Linked DNA regions of Leptothrix cholodnii SP-6. The protein of the gene in region 1 interacts with the protein of each later gene in a pairwise test. Links are inferred from orthologs where the notes say so. Each region holds a gene or a part of one and is shown on either strand. Other genes may lie near its edges. The genes, in order: LCHO_RS13015 and dnaE.

Region 1 (7,613 bases):
CCAGGCGCGATGCCTTCAGGCCCGTCGGCCGATGAATGTAGAGAACCTTGCCCGCCTTGAGTTCGAGATCGCCGTGACGCACGGCGTCGTGCGCAAGATCGGACAACACCGGTGGCAATTGCCATGCAGACGCATCGGCGGACAACACGACCACCAAGGCTGCGGCGGCTTGTCCGGGCAGATCCTCGTTGGCAACCTGGAGGGCTCGAACGTCCATAATTCCGTACTGATTTGAGACGGCTTGATGTTATTCGATTCCACATTGCGTAAAGAGTTGTCACGCAGCTTCGGCGGCACGCTGATCGTGATCCTGACCATCGTGCTGACGATGATGCTGATCCGCACGCTCGGCCAGGCCGCGCTCGGCCGCGTCTCGCCGCAGGACGTGGTGCTGCTGCTCGGCTACACCAGCCTGGGACACCTGCCGACGATGCTGTGCCTGTCGCTGTTCGTCGCGGTGGTCTCCACCCTGACCCGCATGTACGGCGACAGCGAGATGACGATCTGGTTCGCCAGCGGCGTGTCGCTGACACGCTTCGTGCGGCCGGTGGTGCGCTTCGGCACGCCGATCGTGTTCTTCGTCGCGGCCCTGCTGCTGTTCGTGTGGCCCTGGTCGAACCGCAATATCAGCGAACTGCGCGGTCGCTACGAGCAACGCTCGGATCTGTCGCGGGTCGCGCCGGGCCAGTTCCAGACCTCCAGCAACGGCCAGCGGGTCTTCTTCATCGACAAGCAGTCACCCGACGCCGGCACCGGACGCAACATCTTCATCCTCGATCAGCGTGTCGACCGCGAGTCGGTCACCAGCGCGCAGACCGGCCGCATCGACCTGCCTGACGCAGACGACACGCACCGCCGCCTGGTGCTCGACAACGGCGCCCGCACCGACCTCGACCTGAAGGGCGAGACCCGCACGATCTCGCGCTTCGACCAGTACAGCATCCGCATCAGCGAGAAGGCGCTCACCCGCATCGACGAGCCGCCGCCCAAGGCGCGCTCGAGCTTCGACCTGCTGCTCAGCAGCGACCCCAAGGTGCGCGCCGAACTGGCCTGGCGCGTCGGCATGGTGCTGGGCGGCATCAATCTGATGCTGCTCGGACTGGGCCTTGCGCAAGGCGGGCCACGCAGCGGTTCGGGCTGGACGCTGCTGCTGGCGCTGCTGAGCTTCGTCGTCTACTTCAACCTCATCAGCCTCAGCCAGGCCTGGGTGGCATCGGCCAGACTGAGCCTGGGCACGGCCCTGGCGAGCGTGCACGGCGGCGTGTTCGTGCTGTGCGCCGCCCTGCTGTGGTGGCGGGTGCGCGGCAAGGCCAGCTGGCGGCCGCTGCGCCCGGCCTGAAGGGAGATCGACATGCACACGATCCGTCGACTGCTCTACCGCGAGATCCTCGGCGCCACCGGCTACGTGATGGTGGCGTTCCTGGGCCTGTTCTTCTTCATCGACTTCATGGCCGAGCTCGAGAACATCGGCCAGCACGGCTACGGCGCGGCGCAGGCGGCGCTGGCCTGCCTGCTGCAGGTGCCCGGCCACGTCTACGAACTCGCGCCGATCGCGGTGCTGATCGGTGCGATCTACGCGCTGGCGAGGCTGGCGCATTCGTCGGAGTTCACCATCTTGCGCACCGGCGGGCTCGGCCCCGGGCTGGCGCTGCTGCTGCTCACCTGGCTGGGCCTGGGGTTTGCCGCCATCACCTTCGTGATCGGCGACTTCGTCGCGCCCTGGTGCGACACCCAGGCGACCCTGCTGCAGGCGCGCGCCAGCGGCAACCTGAGCGTGGCCAGCGGCGGCGCCTGGCTCAAGGACAGCGCCAGCGCGGCCGATGGCGAGCATCGCTACACCGTCAACTTCGCCGCCGCTCGCAGCGACGGCGAACTGGAGAAGGTGCGCATCTTCGAGTTCGGCCCCAAGGGCGCCCTGATCACCCGCACCACGGCCGAACGCGCGGTCATCGGCGACGACGGCACCTGGCAGCTCACCGACGTGCGGATCTCGCACTGGACCAGCGACCACACGCCGCGCCTCGATGCCGACGAGAAGCTCGCCAGCCACGTCTGGCAATCGGGCCTGACGCGCAACGTGGTGGCCGCCGCGGTGCTGCCGCTGCGCACCATGTCGACGCTGGCGCTCTACAACTACATGACCCACCTGGCCGATCACGAACAGGCCGCGCAGCGTTACGAGATCCAGTTCTGGAAGAAGGCGCTCTACCCCTTCGCCTGCCTCGTGATGATGGGCCTGGCGCTGCCGTTCGCCTACCTGCACGGGCGCAGCGGCGGCATCGGCCTGATGGTGTTCGGCGGCATCATGCTGGGCATCGGCTTCGTGCTGCTCAACAACCTGTCGAGCCACCTCGGGCTGCTGCAGAACTGGACGCCCTGGCTCGCCGCCAGCGCGCCGAGCGCGATCTTCCTCCTCCTGTCGCTGGCCGCTTTCAGCTGGCTGGTGCGCTACCGCTAGAACCCTCTCCCATGCAAGGCATCCTTCTTTTCGCCCACGGCGCCCGTGACCCGGCCTGGGCGCGGCCCTTCGAAGCCATCGCCGCGCAGATGCGCGCCGCCGCGCCGGGCACGCCGGTGGCGCTGGGTTTCCTCGAACTGATGCAGCCCGACTTCGGCGTCGCCAGCAGCGCCCTGATCGAGGCCGGCTGCACGCAACTGCAGGTGGTGCCGCTGTTCCTCGGCGCCGGCGGCCATGTGCGCCGTGACCTGCCGCTGCTGATCGAGCAGGCGCAGGCTCGCCATCCGGGCGTGGTGATCGCCGCGACGCCGGCCATCGGCGAGACCGAGGTCGTGACACGCGCGATCGCGCTGGCCGCGCTCGACCTGGCACGCGGCCACGCCTCGACAGCGGGCGCCGGTGCATGAACCTGCACCAGTTCCGCTTCGTGCAGGAGGCCGCGCGCCGCAACCTCAACCTGACCGAAACCGCCAAGGCGCTGCACACCTCGCAGCCTGGCATCTCGAAGGCCATCCTCGAACTCGAGGAAGAGCTCGGCGTCGACATCTTCGTGCGCCACGGCAAGCGCCTCAAGCGCATCACCGAGCCGGGCCAGCAGGTGCTGAAGTCGATCGAGGTGATCATGCGCGAGGTCGTCAACCTCAAGCGCATCGGCGACGACTTCTCGCTGCAGGACGTCGGCACGTTGTCGATCGCAGCCACCCACACGCAGGCCCGTTACGTGCTGCCGGCGCCGGTGGCGGCGCTGCGCAGCAGCTACCCGAAGGTCTCGGTCAGCCTGCACCAGGGCACGCCCGACCAGGTGGCGCAGATGGTGCTCGACGACGCCGCCGAAGTGGGCATGGCGACCGAGCGCCTGATGCAGTACGAAGACCTCGTCACGCTGCCGTGTTACGAGTGGCGCCACGTCGCGGTGATGCCGGCCGACCACCCGCTGGCGCTGGTCGAGCGCATCAGCCTGGAACAGCTCGCACACGAACCGCTGATCTCCTACCACCCGTCGTTCACCGGCCGCAGCAAGATCGACGCGGCCTTCGAGGCGCGCAACCTCAAGCCGCAGATCGCGCTCGAGGCGATCGACTCCGACGTCATCAAGACCTACGTGCGCCTGGGCCTGGGCGTGGGCATCGTGGCCGAGATGGCGGTGCGCGACGACCCGATCTGCGGCCCCGGCGGCGAGCTGGTGGCCCGGCCGGTGGGGCACCTGTTCGGCCCCAGCGTGGCGCGCATCGCCTTCAAGCGCAGCGCCTACCTGCGTCACTTCGTCTATGCGTTTGCCGAGCTGCTGTCCGAGCGGCTGTCGCGCGCCCTGATCATGCGGGTGATGCAAGGCTCGACCGAAAGCGGCAACGCCGCCGACGCCATGTGAACACCCGCACAAGCCACCGCCCCGCGACCTGAACCCCGAGCACCATGACCCTCGCCCTGCCCGCCTCGATGCCCGTCCCCGTCAGCCGCCTGCCCGCGGTCGGCACGACCATCTTCACCGTGATGTCGGCCCTTGCACAGGAGACCGGCGCGGTCAACCTCGGCCAGGGGTTCCCGGATTTCGACGGCGACCCGCGCCTGATGCAGGCAGTCAAGGACGCGCTCGACGCCGGCCACAACCAGTACCCGCCGATGGCCGGCGTGGCGCTGCTGCGCGAGGCGATCGCTGCCAAGATCGAGACACTCTACGGCCAGCGCTACGACGCCGGCAGCGAGATCACCGTCACCGCCGGCGCCACCCAGGCGATCCTGACCACCGTGCTGGCGCTGGTGCATCCGGGCGACGAGGTGATCGTGCTCGAGCCCTGCTACGACAGCTACGAGCCGAGCATCACGCTGGCCGGCGCGCGCACGGTGCACGTGCCGCTCACGCCGGGCACGTTCCGGCCCGATTTCGAGCGCCTGGCCGCCGCCATCACGCCGCGCACCCGGGCGCTGATCGTGAACACGCCGCACAACCCCAGCGGCACGGTCTGGACCGAAGCCGAGATGCGCACGCTCGCCGAGCTGCTGCGCCCGACGCCGATCATCCTGATCGCCGACGAGGTCTACGAGCACATGGTGTATGACGGCGCGGCACACCAGAGCGTGGCGCGTTATCCGGAGCTGGCGGCGCGCAGCGTGCTGATCTCGAGCTTCGGCAAGACCTATCACGTGACGGGCTGGAAAGTGGCGTTCGCGGCCGCGCCGGCCGCGCTCAGCGCCGAGTTCCGCAAGGTGCACCAGTTCAACGTGTTCACGGTCAACACGCCGATGCAGTACGCGCTGGCCGCCTACATGGCCGATGCGGCGCCCTACCTCGGGCTGGCGGCGTTCTATCAGCGCAAGCGGGACCTGTTCCGCGCCGGCCTGACGCAGACCGGCCTGCGGCTGCTGCCGTGCGAGGGCACGTATTTCCAGTGTGTCGACTACAGCGGCCTGCCCGCCGCGGTGGCCACCCTGCCGGAGGCCGATTTCTGCCGCTGGCTGACGCGCGAGGTCGGCGTGGCGGCGATTCCGCTGTCGGCCTTCTATCGCGACGGCTTCAACCAGCAGGTCGCACGGCTGTGTTTTGCCAAGCGTGACGAGACCCTGCAACTCGCGCTCGGCCGCCTGCAGCAGCACCTGCCGGGCTGAAGCGCCGCAGCGGCTCGACCGGCCCAGGCGTCAGAGCTTGTGATCGGTCGGGATGCCGATGCTGAAATTGGTCATCAGCTCGTCGTCCGCGTCGACCGACAGCTCCTCGGCGCTGACGCCCGGATCGGCGACCAGCGACGCCTGCGGCACGCCTTCGACACCCGGCTGACGGGTCTGCGTGAGGCCGGCCAGACCCACCTCGACCGGACGCAGCCCGGCGCGTGAAACCACCCGCAGCGCGCTGTCGGCCGCCGCGTCGATCAGCTGGCGAACCCCTTCGAGCAGCTTGTCGTCGAGCGCACGTGCCTCGGTGCGCAGGTAGAGCCGCCCGCGCAATGTCATCAGCACCAGCGGCGCGTCGGCGCTCAGCCAGCGCTCGCGGGCGCGGATCAGCCGACCGGCGAGTTCACCCTCGACCCAGCGGCGCGCATGCGGCGGCGATGCCGCCATCACGAGAAACGCATCGCCGAAAGCCGCCGGCGCCGCCAGCGCAACCGGATCGAACATCGCCAGCCAGCGCGCCTCTTCGGGCATGGAGGCGTCGATCTCGGTCTGCTGATCGCGGGTGAGCTGGTCGTAGGCCTGGGTTTCGAGCCGCTCGGCCAGCGCGCGGCTCATCACCAGCATCTCGAGCGCCTCCGGCAGCGCCAGTTCGACCCGCACGCGCAGTTCACGGTGGTGGATGTAGTCGCGCTGCGCGGGGCCCCACTCGAGCCGGGCCGGCAGGCCCTGGCTGCGGAACTCGAGCACGCAGCCGCTGCCGTCGCGCACCCGCTTGATCGTCTCGCCGCGCTGGCGCGCCCAGTCCTCCATCAGACGAGAGTCGGTATCGGGCGAGGGCCTGCGGCGCAGCAGGCGTGTCAAGGAGTCGAGCATGGCGTGGCCGTTTCAAATAAAGTGGGCTTCCCTCGTTCTTATCGACCGGCAACCGCAATGATTGAACTCTACTCCTGGGCCACGCCCAACGGTCACAAGGTCCACATCATGCTCGAGGAGTGCGGACTGCCTTACCGGGTGCACCCGGTCGACATCGGTGCGGGCGACCAGTTCGATCCCGATTTTCTCGCCATCAGCCCGAACAACAAGATCCCGGCGATCACCGATCCCGACGGGCCGGACGGCAAACCGATCTCGCTGTTCGAGTCGGGCGCGATCCTGCTGTACCTGGCCGGCAAGACCGGACGCCTGCTGCCCGCCGACACCGCCGGCAAGTACGAGGTGCTGCAGTGGCTGATGTTCCAGATGGGCGGCGTCGGCCCGATGCTGGGCCAGGCGCACCACTTCCGGATCTATGCGCCCGAGAAGGTGCCCTACGCGATCGATCGCTACACCAACGAGGCGAAACGGCTGTACCAGGTGATGAACAAGCGCCTGGCCAGATCGAAGTACATCGGCGGGCCGACCTATTCGATCGCCGACATCGCCATCTACCCCTGGCTGCGCTCCTGGAAGAACCAGGGCATCGACTGGAGCGACTACCCGCACCTCAAGGGCTGGTTCGACGAGATCGGCGCCCGGCCTGCGGTGCAGCGCGGCGTCGAGGTGCTGGCCGCCCGGCGCAAGCCGATCACCGGCGACAAGGAACGCGAGATCCTGTTCGGCCAGTCACAGCTGAACCAGCACCGCTGATCAGGCGGCCGAGCCGGTGGCGTCGGCCGCATCGGCCGCATCGGCCGGCTCGGCATCTGCTTCGGCATCGGCAGTGTCGGCAGCGGTGGCCTCGGCCGGTTCGACGGCGTCGGACCTGGCTTCGATCGACCGACCGGCCTCCTCGGGCTCGGTGAGCGGCTCCACCGTGACCGACACCCGCGGCTCCGGGCCGCCGCCGCCGCGGATCACGCCCCGCAACGGCGCGACATCGGCGTAGTCGCGGCCCCAGGCGAGCGTGACGTGATCGAGCCCTGCCGGCACCGCATTGGTCGGGTCGAGCGCGACCCAGCCGTGCACCGGGCACCACACCTGCACCCAGGCATGCGAGGCGTCGGCCCCCACCAGCCGCGGCTGGCCGGGTGGCGGCTGGGTCAGCAGATAGCCGCTGACGTAGCGCGCCGCCAGGCCCAGCGAGCGCAGCGCACCGATCATCACGTGGGCGAAGTCCTGGCAGACGCCGCGCCGCTGCGCCAGGGCCTCGGGTGCGCGGGTGGCCACCGAGGTCGCGGTGGTGTGGTATTCGAAGCGCCGGTAGACCAGGTGCATGAGCGCGACCGCACCGGCCAGCAACGGCGTGCCGGGCAGGAACACCTCGGCGCCCAGCCGCGCCAGCGCCGCGTCGCGCGGGGCGTAGGTCGACGGCAGCACGAACTCGAGCGCCTCGTCGAACGGCTGGCCGGGCTGATAGCGCAGGCGCCGGGCCACCTGCTCCCAGGGCGGGCTGGCCTTGAGCCGCATCGGCGGCGGCGCCAGCAGTTCGGCCGTGAAACAGGCCCGCACGGTCAGGCGCCGATGCACCCGCGAATGCGAGAACACCGCGCGCCAGTTGCCCCACGGATCCTGGCTCTGCTGCACCCCCGGCGCCATGTCGGCACCGGGATAGGACCGCAGCGCGCCATCC
Region 2 (8,807 bases), 1.8 Mb from region 1 along the record:
CATGAACTGCGAGTAGGCCGCCACCGAGTCGATTTCCAGCGGCACGGCGGTGATGTCCGGCGGCATGCGCGCCAGCCAGTCGGGACTGGTGAAAAGCAGGGCGCGGGCAAAGCGCACCTGCGACATGCAGTGCTGCATGGCCGCCAGGGCGAGCGCGGGCGTGCGGGTGTCCACGCAGGCGAGGGTGACGTCGGGCAGGTGCAGCATCGGTCGCCTCAGCGGGCCAGCAGGCGGCAATACAGGGCGATGTGCGCGTCCGCGCAGCGCTGCCACGAGAAGCCGCGGGCATGGGCGGCGATGGCCGCGGCGCGTCCGGGTTGCCGATCGGCCGCCAGCCCGGCCTCGACGACCGAGCGCATCTGCGCACCGTCGAAGCGGTCGAAATAGTGCGCCACGTCGCCGCCCACCTCGGGCAGCGAGGTCAGCCGCGACAGGAACACCGGCTTGCCGAAGTGCATCGCCTCGATCGGCGGCAAGCCGAAACCCTCGGCCAGCGACGGGAACAGGAAACCGGTGCAGTGCGCATACAGCCAGGCCTTCTGCGCCTCGCTGATGTCGAGCCGGATGACGACGTTGCCGAGCGCACGGGCCGCAACCTGCTGCTGCACTTCGGTGCTGTACGGACTGGTCGCGCCGGCCAGCACGATGCGCTGTTCGGGCCAGGCGGCGGCCAGGTCGAGCAGCGCGGCGATGTTCTTGGTCGGCGCCATGCGGCTGATGTGCAGCAGGAAGGGCCGATCGGCCAGGCCGTCGAGCGGCTGTTGCGGCGAGCGCGTCAGGTCGGTGGCGCCGTTGTGGATGACCTGCGGCGCGGTGCGCAGCGGGCCCAGTTCGCGTTCGATGTCGCCGGCCACATGGTGGGTGATCGCGATCGTGGCGTCGGCGTGCGCCAGCCGGTCACGCATGCGCTCGCGGTAGCGCGCCAGCTTGGTGCCGCTCTTGGTGTGCAGGAAGTTCAGGTCGTGCACGGTCTCGATGCGGCGCTGCGTGCCCAGCGGTGCGCGCAGCCGGTTGTGCTGGTGGAAGGTGTGCCACAGCGCAAAGCGCTGCGTGCGCAGGTGCAGCCAGCGCTGCGTGGTGTGGGTGTCGAGGTAGCCGACCGCATCGCCGAATTCGCCGTGGTACGCACGCGGCAGGTGGACGTGGAAGCGGATGCCGTGCTCCTCGCGCAGCCGTGGGGCCTGCTGCGCCAGCGCGAGCGTGAGCTGGCGCGAGAACTCGCCCAGCCCGTCATGCCAATGGCGGATGCGGCCCAGCCCCAGGCCGATGTGCTGCAGCGTCGTCACCGCGGGGTCAGGCTGCGAGCCGGTCGTCGACGCGGGAGAGCACTTCGTCGACCGTCGGCCAGTCGGGCCAGCGGCGCACCACCGTCACGGTCGGCCCCCAGGGCGCCCATTGCTCCGGCTTGGTCGGCCCGAGCACGCTCAGCACCGGCGCGCCGACGGCGGCGGCCAGGTGCGCCGGCCCGGTGTCGTTGGACACCACCAGCGCCGCGCGCCGCAGCAGGCCGCCGTAGACACCCAGCTTGACGCCGGGCAGCAGTTTCACGCCCGGATGCTGCTCGGAGATGATGCGATCCTCGTCCGGCCCGGGGCAGGCGATCACCTGGTGGCCGCGCTGCAGCAGCGCCTGGGTGAACGCGGGGAAGGCCGGCCAGGTCTTGTCCTGCTTCTCGAACTGGCCACCGGCGAACGGGCAGATCACGACGAAGCCGGGGCGCAGGCCGTGGCCGGCGAGCAGCGCATCGGCCTGCTGCTGGTCGGCCGGCAGGGTCTTCAGATCGATCGTGGCTGGCGGTAGTGCGTCGATGTGCAGGAAGCGGCAGGCCAGTTCCCAGTAGCTGGTGAGCGCGTGGCCGCCGTAGGTGATCGGCTCGCTGCGCGCAAGCAGGATGCCGCGCGCCTCCTGCGCATAACCGACCGCCCGCAGGCCGGCCAGCCGCATCTCGAGCGCGCCGGAGAACGAGGTCGGCAGCACCAGCGCGTTTTCGCGGCGGTCGAAACCGCTGTCGATCGCCCGGGCCTGGCGGCGCAGCTCGCGCAGCTGCTGCACACGCTCGCGCAAGGTGGCCGGGCGGCTGTGGGTGGGCCAGCCGTGGCCGGCCAGCAGCGCCTTGGCCCAGCCCTTGCCGACCAGCTGGGGGGCGTATCCGTGGGATTGCAGCAGTTGCAGCGCGGGTACGCCGAGGATCACGTCGCCCACCCAATTGCGCAGACGAATGATCAGAGGACGTGAATTCATCGGCCAACTTTACCATTTGACCCTTGCGGCTCCGGGGTGGCGCGGGGGTGTTCCCCGGCCTGCACACGAGGCCCTCACCACACTCTGGCCGGCCTGTCACTCGCCCCAACGGGTGCCCCCATCGGTGTGACCCTTCAGAGGGATGTCCGCCGGCGCGCGCCCGACTATCTTTGATCGCGTGGCATCCGTCGGGTGCCGCGGGTTCCGCAAACCGCTTGCGGGCGTCGGGCGGCCGGACAGCTCATGAGACAGCTGCCGCGTCGCTGCCATTCGGGGGTACTGTCATGTTCAAGCTCGTGCTGTCGTTTTTCCTGGCCTTGTGCGCCGCGGCGACTTTTGCCGCCGCCGATGTCAACAAGGCCAATCAGGCCGAACTCGAGGCGGTCAAGGGCATCGGGCCGGCGATGTCGGGCAAGATCCTCGACGAGCGCAAGAAGTCGGATTTCAAGAGCTGGGACGACTTCATCGGCCGCGTCAAGGGTGTCGGGCCGGGCAATGCGGCCCGGTTTTCGGAAGCCGGCCTGACCGTCAACGGATCGGCATTCGCCGCGGCAGCCACGGCGGCCAAGCCGGGTGTCGTGGCCAAGGCCGACAAGGCCGTCAAGGACAAGTAGGCCGGCACTGCGGCCAGACGGCCAGGCGGGCGGCGCTCAGGCCGACGCCAGCTGGCGTGCAGTGTTCTGGCCGAGTGCGCTGCGCCAGCCGAAGAAGTCGATCACGTCCTGACGGCGGGCCTGGGTGTCGGCCACGCCCAGCGCCATCAGGGCCTTCGTGTAGTCCGATTCGAACAGCAGATAGCTGGCCAGGGCACCGCCGCGTGCCATGACGCCCTGGCCGCTGACGCCCACCGCACGCAAGAGCGTGCGCACGGCCACCGGCAAGGCGTCGATGTGCTGGGCGGCCAGGTCGTCGAGGCGCTGGCTGGGCGAGATCACCAGCGCCTCGATCGGCCGCAGCGGTGTGCGTGCCCGCGCTTCGGGCGACAGCAGTCGCAGCGTGGCGTTGATGCGCTGCAGCCGTTCGATGTCGACCGCCAGCGCGTCCAGGAAGATGTTCGACAGTGCATGGCCGGCAATCTGCGCCACGCTCGGGTAGCCGTTGCTCTCGGTGCGGCGCCCGGGCGGTTCGTGCATGCGGCCCGCGCCGATGATCAGCACCCGCTCGGCCCCCAGGTGCACGGCCGGCGAGATCGGCGCAGCCTGTCGCATCGAGCCGTCGCCGAACCACTCGGTGTCGTCGACCAGCGGCAGGTTGACGGCCGGGAAGACGAACGGAATCGCCGCCGACGCCAGCAGGTGCTGGGTGCTGAGCGTGGCGCGCACGGCGATGCGCTGCGAGCGGGTCCAGGGTGGCAGGTCGTCCTCGCATTCGTAGAAGGTGACGTGCTGGCCGCTGCTGTAGCTCGATGCCGTGACGGCCAGCGCCCGCAGATGGCCTTGCGCCATCAGCATCGGCAGGCGCTCGAACTGCACCAGCCGGTGCAGCAGCGCCTGCAGCGGACTGTTGTCGAGCAGGGATTTCGGCTTGATGCGCCGCCAGCGGTTGACGGCCCAGCCGATCGACATCATCGTCAGCCACGGCGCGCCGGTGCGGATCATCGACAGCGAATCGGCCCGGTAGACCTGCGCCGCATGCATGTGCCGCCAGACGTCGGCGATTTCCAGCACGGCCCCCTGGAAATGGTCGGCTTGGCAGGCCAGCGCAGCGGCGTTGATCGCGCCTGCCGAGGTGCCGGTGATGACCTGAAACGGATTGACGTCGGCTGCGCCGCAGTCGCGGGCGATGCGGGCAATCGACTTCAGGACACCGACCTGATAGGCCGCCCGTGCGCCGCCGCCTGTCAGCAGCAGCCCGACCGTGCCGCTTGCGGCAGCGGGTGCATCCGAATCGATGGTGCGAGGTGGCAGGGCTGCACTCATGCGTGCAGTCTAGCCATCTCACCCTGCTTGAACCATGGCCTTGGATCGGCGCCGAAGCGGCGGTTTTCAGTCGTGGCCGCGTCCGTGGCCGTGGCCGCGGCCATTGTCATTGCCGTGACCACGCTCGCGCCAGTCGTCACGGCCGTCACGTCGGTCATCGCGGCGATCGTCACGTCGGTCATCCCGGCGGTCATCTCGCCAATCGTCACGGCGGTTGTCTCGCCGGTCGTCGCGGCCGTGGTCACGGCCATGTCGCACGTGCTTGTCGTACCACGTGTGCTGGACGAAGTAGACCGGCACGCCGCAGGCGTCGTAACGCGAACAGTGGCGACGCCAGTTGCGCCGATGCTCGTAGGGCACCCACAGGTAGACCGGATCCTGCCGAACCACCACCGTGCGCGGTGGCGGCATCACGATCACCGGTTGCTGCACCACCACCTGGGGTTGGGGGAAACGACCGATGTCGACTCGACCGAACACGCCGGGTTGGCTGATCTCGATCGAGACTCCCACATCCGGGCCGGCCTTACTGGCCGCTGCGGCACTGAACATCACCACCGCGAGAGCGGACCTGATCCATCGTTTCATCGTTTGACTCCAAAGGCCCGATCGGCCTCGCACTGACAACGGTGCAGTGTCAGGGCGGGATGACGTGTAGGGGTATCAGCGTGTATCTGCCCTTGACGCCAGGCCTCGGGCCGCTGCATGCGTCTTTTTGCATTTCGGGCTTCAGGCCTGTTCTTCGCTGTAGACCAGCCGGGCCTTGCCCTGGCTGCCCACCTGCCAGAGCTTGAGCGCCTCGTCGCTGGGATAGAAGCGCGCGGCTTCGCCGAGATCGACCTCGCCGCAGGCGGATTCCCGCTCGACCACCAGCCGGATCGGCACGCCCTGCACCAGCTCGCCGTGTTCGGTGCTGATGCTCCTGGCCGGAAAGTCGCGCAGCACCTGATCCACCGGCGGCAGGTTGTCGGTGGCCGGCACGCGCAGGTAGCGGCCGTGGCGGCAGCGGGCGGTGGGCAGGTCGAGGATCTGGATCACGTTGAAACGCACGCCGCCGCTGAAACGGTCGGGCTGCGCCTTGCCTTGCAGGATCAGCAGCTCGTCATCCTTGAGCAGCGCGGCGTTGGCGTTGAGCAGTTCCTCGGCCACCACCGCCTCGATCGCGGCGGTCTTGTCGTCGAGCTTGAAGATCGCCACCTTGCCGCGGTGGCCGTTGACGATGCGCAGGTCGGTGACGATGCCCGCCAGCGTCTGCGGATCGCGGCTGTCGGACAGGTCCTCGATGCGGCGCTTGGCGAACTGGCGCACCTCGGCCGCCACCTGGTCGAACAGGTGGCCGGACAGGAAATAGCCGATCGCGATCTTCTCGTGCGACAGCCGCTGCTTGACGTCCCAGGTCTCGGCGGCCACGTAGTCGGGCTCGCGGGTCGAGCTGCCGTGGTCGTCGCCGCCACCGAAGTCGAACAGCCCGCTCTGATCGGCGTGGGCGGCCTGGGTGCCGGCGTATTCGAGCGCCAGGCCGACGCTGGCCAGCAGCTCGGCGCGGCCGTCGAGGCCCTTGGGGTGCAGCTTGTCGAAGGCGCCGGCCTTGACCAGCGCCTCGATCACGCGCTTGTTGATGCTCTTGCGGTCGACCCGGGCACAAAAATCGAAGATCGAGCGGAACGGCCCGCCCTCGTTGCGCGCGGCGATGATGGCCTCGATCGCGCCCTGGCCGGTGCCCTTGATCGCGCCCAGCCCGTAGCGGATCAGCTTGTTGCCGGCCTTGCCCGGTGCGGGCTCGAAGCGGTAGACGCCCACGTTGACATCCGGCGACTCGAACTGCACGCCGAACTTCAGCGCATCCTGACGCAGCACCCGCAGCTTGTCGGTGTCGTCGAGCTCGATCGTCATGTTGGCCGCGAAGAACTCGGCCGTGTGGTGCACCTTGATCCAGGCCGTGTGATACGCCAGCAGCGAGTAGGCGGCGGCGTGCGACTTGTTGAAGCCGTAGCCCGCGAACTTCTCCATCAGGTCGAAGATCTCGTCGGCCTTGTCCTGGCTGATGTTGTTGCCCGCCGCACCCTTGCGGAAGATGGCGCGGTGCTCGGCCATCTCCTCGGCCTTCTTCTTGCCCATCGCCCGGCGCAGCATGTCGGCGCCGCCCAGGCTGTAGCCGCCCAGCACCTGGGCGGTCTGCATCACCTGCTCCTGGTAGACCATGATCCCGTAGGTCTCCGACAGCACCCATTCGACCATCGGGTGCGGATACTCCACCGGCTCCTTGCCGTGCTTGCGCGCGACGAAGCTCGGGATCAGGTCCATCGGGCCGGGGCGATAGAGCGCGTTCAAGGCGATCAGGTCTTCCAGCCGGCTCGGCTTTGCGTCCTTCAGCATGCGCTGCATGCCGCCCGATTCGAACTGGAACACCGCCTCGGTCAGCCCATCCGAAAACAGCTTGTAGACCGCCGCGTCGTCGAGCGGGATGGTCTCGAAGGCGAAATCCTTGCGGTTCTCGTGGCGCGCGACGATGAATTCCTTGGCCAGCTCCAGGATCGTCAGCGTCGCCAGGCCCAGGAAGTCGAACTTGACCAGGCCGATCGCCTCGACGTCGTCCTTGTCGTACTGGCTGACCGCCGAATCGCTGCCGGGCTGCTGGTAGAGCGGGCAGAAGTCGGTGATCTTGCCCGGCGCGATCAGCACGCCGCCGGCGTGCATGCCGATGTTGCGCACCATGCCCTCGACGCGCATCGCCAGGCTCAGCAGCTCGGCGACTTCTTCTTCGTTCTTCTCGCGCTCTTCCAGTTCGGGTGCTTCGAGGCGGGCGTAGATCACGCCGCCGTCGCGGTCCTCGGCCTTCTCGGGCACACGCGCCAGCGTCACGCTCTTGCCCGGCGGCGCGGGGATCAGCTTGGCGATCGAGTCGACGTGGCCGTAGCCCATGCCCAGCACGCGGCCGATGTCGCGCAGCGCCGCCTTGGCCGCCATCGTGCCGAAGGTGGCGATCTGGCTCACGGCCGGGCGGCCGTAACGATCTTTCACGTAGTCGATCACGCGGTCGCGGTTGCCCTGGCAGAAGTCGATGTCGAAGTCGGGCATCGACACCCGCTCGGGGTTCAGGAAACGCTCGAACAGCAGGTTGTAGTGCAGCGGGTCGAGGTCGGTGATCGACAGCACGTAGGCCACCAGCGAGCCCGCGCCCGAACCCCGGCCCGGCCCGACCGGGCAGCCGTTGGCCTTGGCCCAGCGGATGAAGTCCGACACGATCAGGAAGTAGCCCGGAAAGCCCATCTTCAGGATGGTGGTCAGCTCGAATTCGAGCCGCTCCAGATAGCGCGCCCGCTCGGCGTCGCGTTTTTCCGGTTTCGGATACAGCAGCGCCAGCCGCTCCTCCAGCCCCTCGTACGACAGCTGGCGGAAGTAGTCCTCCATCGGCATCGACGAGCCGTCGGCCAGCGTCGGCGTCGGAAAGTTCGGCAGCTGCGGCTTGCCCAGCACCAGCCGCAGGCTGCAGCGGCGGGCGATCTCCAGCGTGTTGGCCAGCGCGGTGGGCACGTCGGCAAACAGCGCCTCCATCTCGGCCTGGGTCTTGAAATGCTGGTCGCGGCCAAAGCGCCGCGGGCGCTTCGGGTTGGCGATGGTCTCGCCCTCGGCCACGCACACGCGCGCCTCGTGGGCGTCGAAATCATCGGGCGCCAGATACTGGATCGGGTGCGTGGCCACCACCGGCAGCTGCAGCTGCGCGGCCAGCGGCACGGTGGCGAGCACCAGCGCATCGTGGCCGGGCAGGCCGGCGCGCTGCACCTCCAGATAGAAACGGCGCGGGAAGATCGCCGCCAGCTTGCGCGCCAGCTCGGCCGCTCGCACCGTGTCGCCCTGCGCCAGCGACTGGCCGACGCAGCCCATCAGCCCGCCCGACAGCGCGATCAGGCCGCCGTTGAGTTCGTCCAGCCACTCCCACTTCACCCACGCCTGGTTGCGCTGCACGTTCTGCACCCAGGCGCGCGACAGGATCTCGCACAGGTTCAGATAACCGGGCTCGTTCTGCACCAGCAGCAGCAGCCGTGTGGCGGGGCGCACCTCGCCGGCGGCGCCGATGCCTTCGGGTTCGAGCCAGATGTCGGCGCCGATGATCGGCTTGACGCCCCGCTTGTTCGCTTCCTTGTAGAACTTGATCGCGCCGAACAGGTTGGCCAGGTCGGTGATCGCCAGCGCCGGCTGGCCATCCTTGGCCGCGGTCTTGACGATCTCGTCGATCCGCAAGGTGCCGTCGACGACGGAGTATTCGGTGTGGGTGCGCAGGTGGACAAAACTCATCGCCAGATTGTAGGGAGGGCGTTTTCGGGCTTTGACGCAGGTCTTTTTACAATCGCCGGCGTGAAACCGCCCATCCTCAACCTCTCGTCCTACAAGTTCGTCACCCTGGCCGACGCCGCCACGCTGCGTGCGCAGATCCAGGGCCAGGCCAACGCCTGCCGCCTCAAGGGCACCGTGCTGCTGGCCGAGGAGGGCATCAACCTCTTCGTCGCCGGGCCCGAGGCCGGCGCGCGGGCCTTCATCGACTACCTGCGTTTCGATCCGCGCTTGGCCGATCTGGCGCCCAAGGAAAGCTGGAGCGAGGCGGTGCCGTTCAAGCGCATGAACGTCAAGCTCAAGCGCGAGATCATC

Evidence for each region.
Region 2: the proteins of LCHO_RS13015 (region 1) and dnaE interact in binary tests that used the Escherichia coli proteins (3 or more experiments, as listed by UniProt). The link is inferred for Leptothrix cholodnii SP-6 from one-to-one orthologs.

The regions. Positions count from the first base shown.
Region 1 is NC_010524.1:2,842,233-2,849,845, forward strand. What follows is about bases 3,043-5,966. They hold LCHO_RS13015 (pyridoxal phosphate-dependent aminotransferase), read left to right. Parts: upstream 3,043-3,871; coding sequence 3,872-5,062; downstream 5,063-5,966. Other genes in these bases: LCHO_RS13010 (CysB family HTH-type transcriptional regulator), read left to right, coding at 3,043-3,827; LCHO_RS22240 (hypothetical protein), read right to left, coding at 5,093-5,938. In the rest of the region: LCHO_RS12990 (leucyl aminopeptidase), read right to left, coding at 1-217; LPS export ABC transporter permease LptF, read left to right, coding at 245-1,339; LPS export ABC transporter permease LptG, read left to right, coding at 1,352-2,458; LCHO_RS13005 (sirohydrochlorin chelatase), read left to right, coding at 2,470-2,865; more of LCHO_RS13010, read left to right, coding at 2,862-3,042; LCHO_RS13025 (glutathione S-transferase N-terminal domain-containing protein), read left to right, coding at 5,996-6,691; LCHO_RS13030 (transglutaminase family protein), read right to left, coding at 6,692-7,613. UniProt on the Escherichia coli protein: Shows aminotransferase activity with methionine and histidine as substrates, and to a lesser extent also with phenylalanine.
Region 2 is NC_010524.1:1,040,516-1,049,322, forward strand. What follows is about bases 4,690-8,807. They hold dnaE (DNA polymerase III subunit alpha), read right to left. Parts: upstream 8,457-8,807; coding sequence 4,890-8,456; downstream 4,690-4,889. Other genes in these bases: LCHO_RS04880 (hypothetical protein), read right to left, coding at 4,690-4,748; LCHO_RS04890 (sulfurtransferase), read left to right, coding at 8,517-8,807. In the rest of the region: LCHO_RS04855 (DUF5672 family protein), read right to left, coding at 1-207; LCHO_RS04860 (glycosyltransferase family 4 protein), read right to left, coding at 216-1,286; LCHO_RS04865 (glycosyltransferase family 9 protein), read right to left, coding at 1,294-2,241; LCHO_RS04870 (ComEA family DNA-binding protein), read left to right, coding at 2,526-2,855; LCHO_RS04875 (patatin-like phospholipase family protein), read right to left, coding at 2,892-4,160; more of LCHO_RS04880, read right to left, coding at 4,227-4,689. UniProt on the Escherichia coli protein: DNA polymerase III is a complex, multichain enzyme responsible for most of the replicative synthesis in bacteria. This DNA polymerase also exhibits 3' to 5' exonuclease activity. The alpha chain is the DNA polymerase catalytic subunit.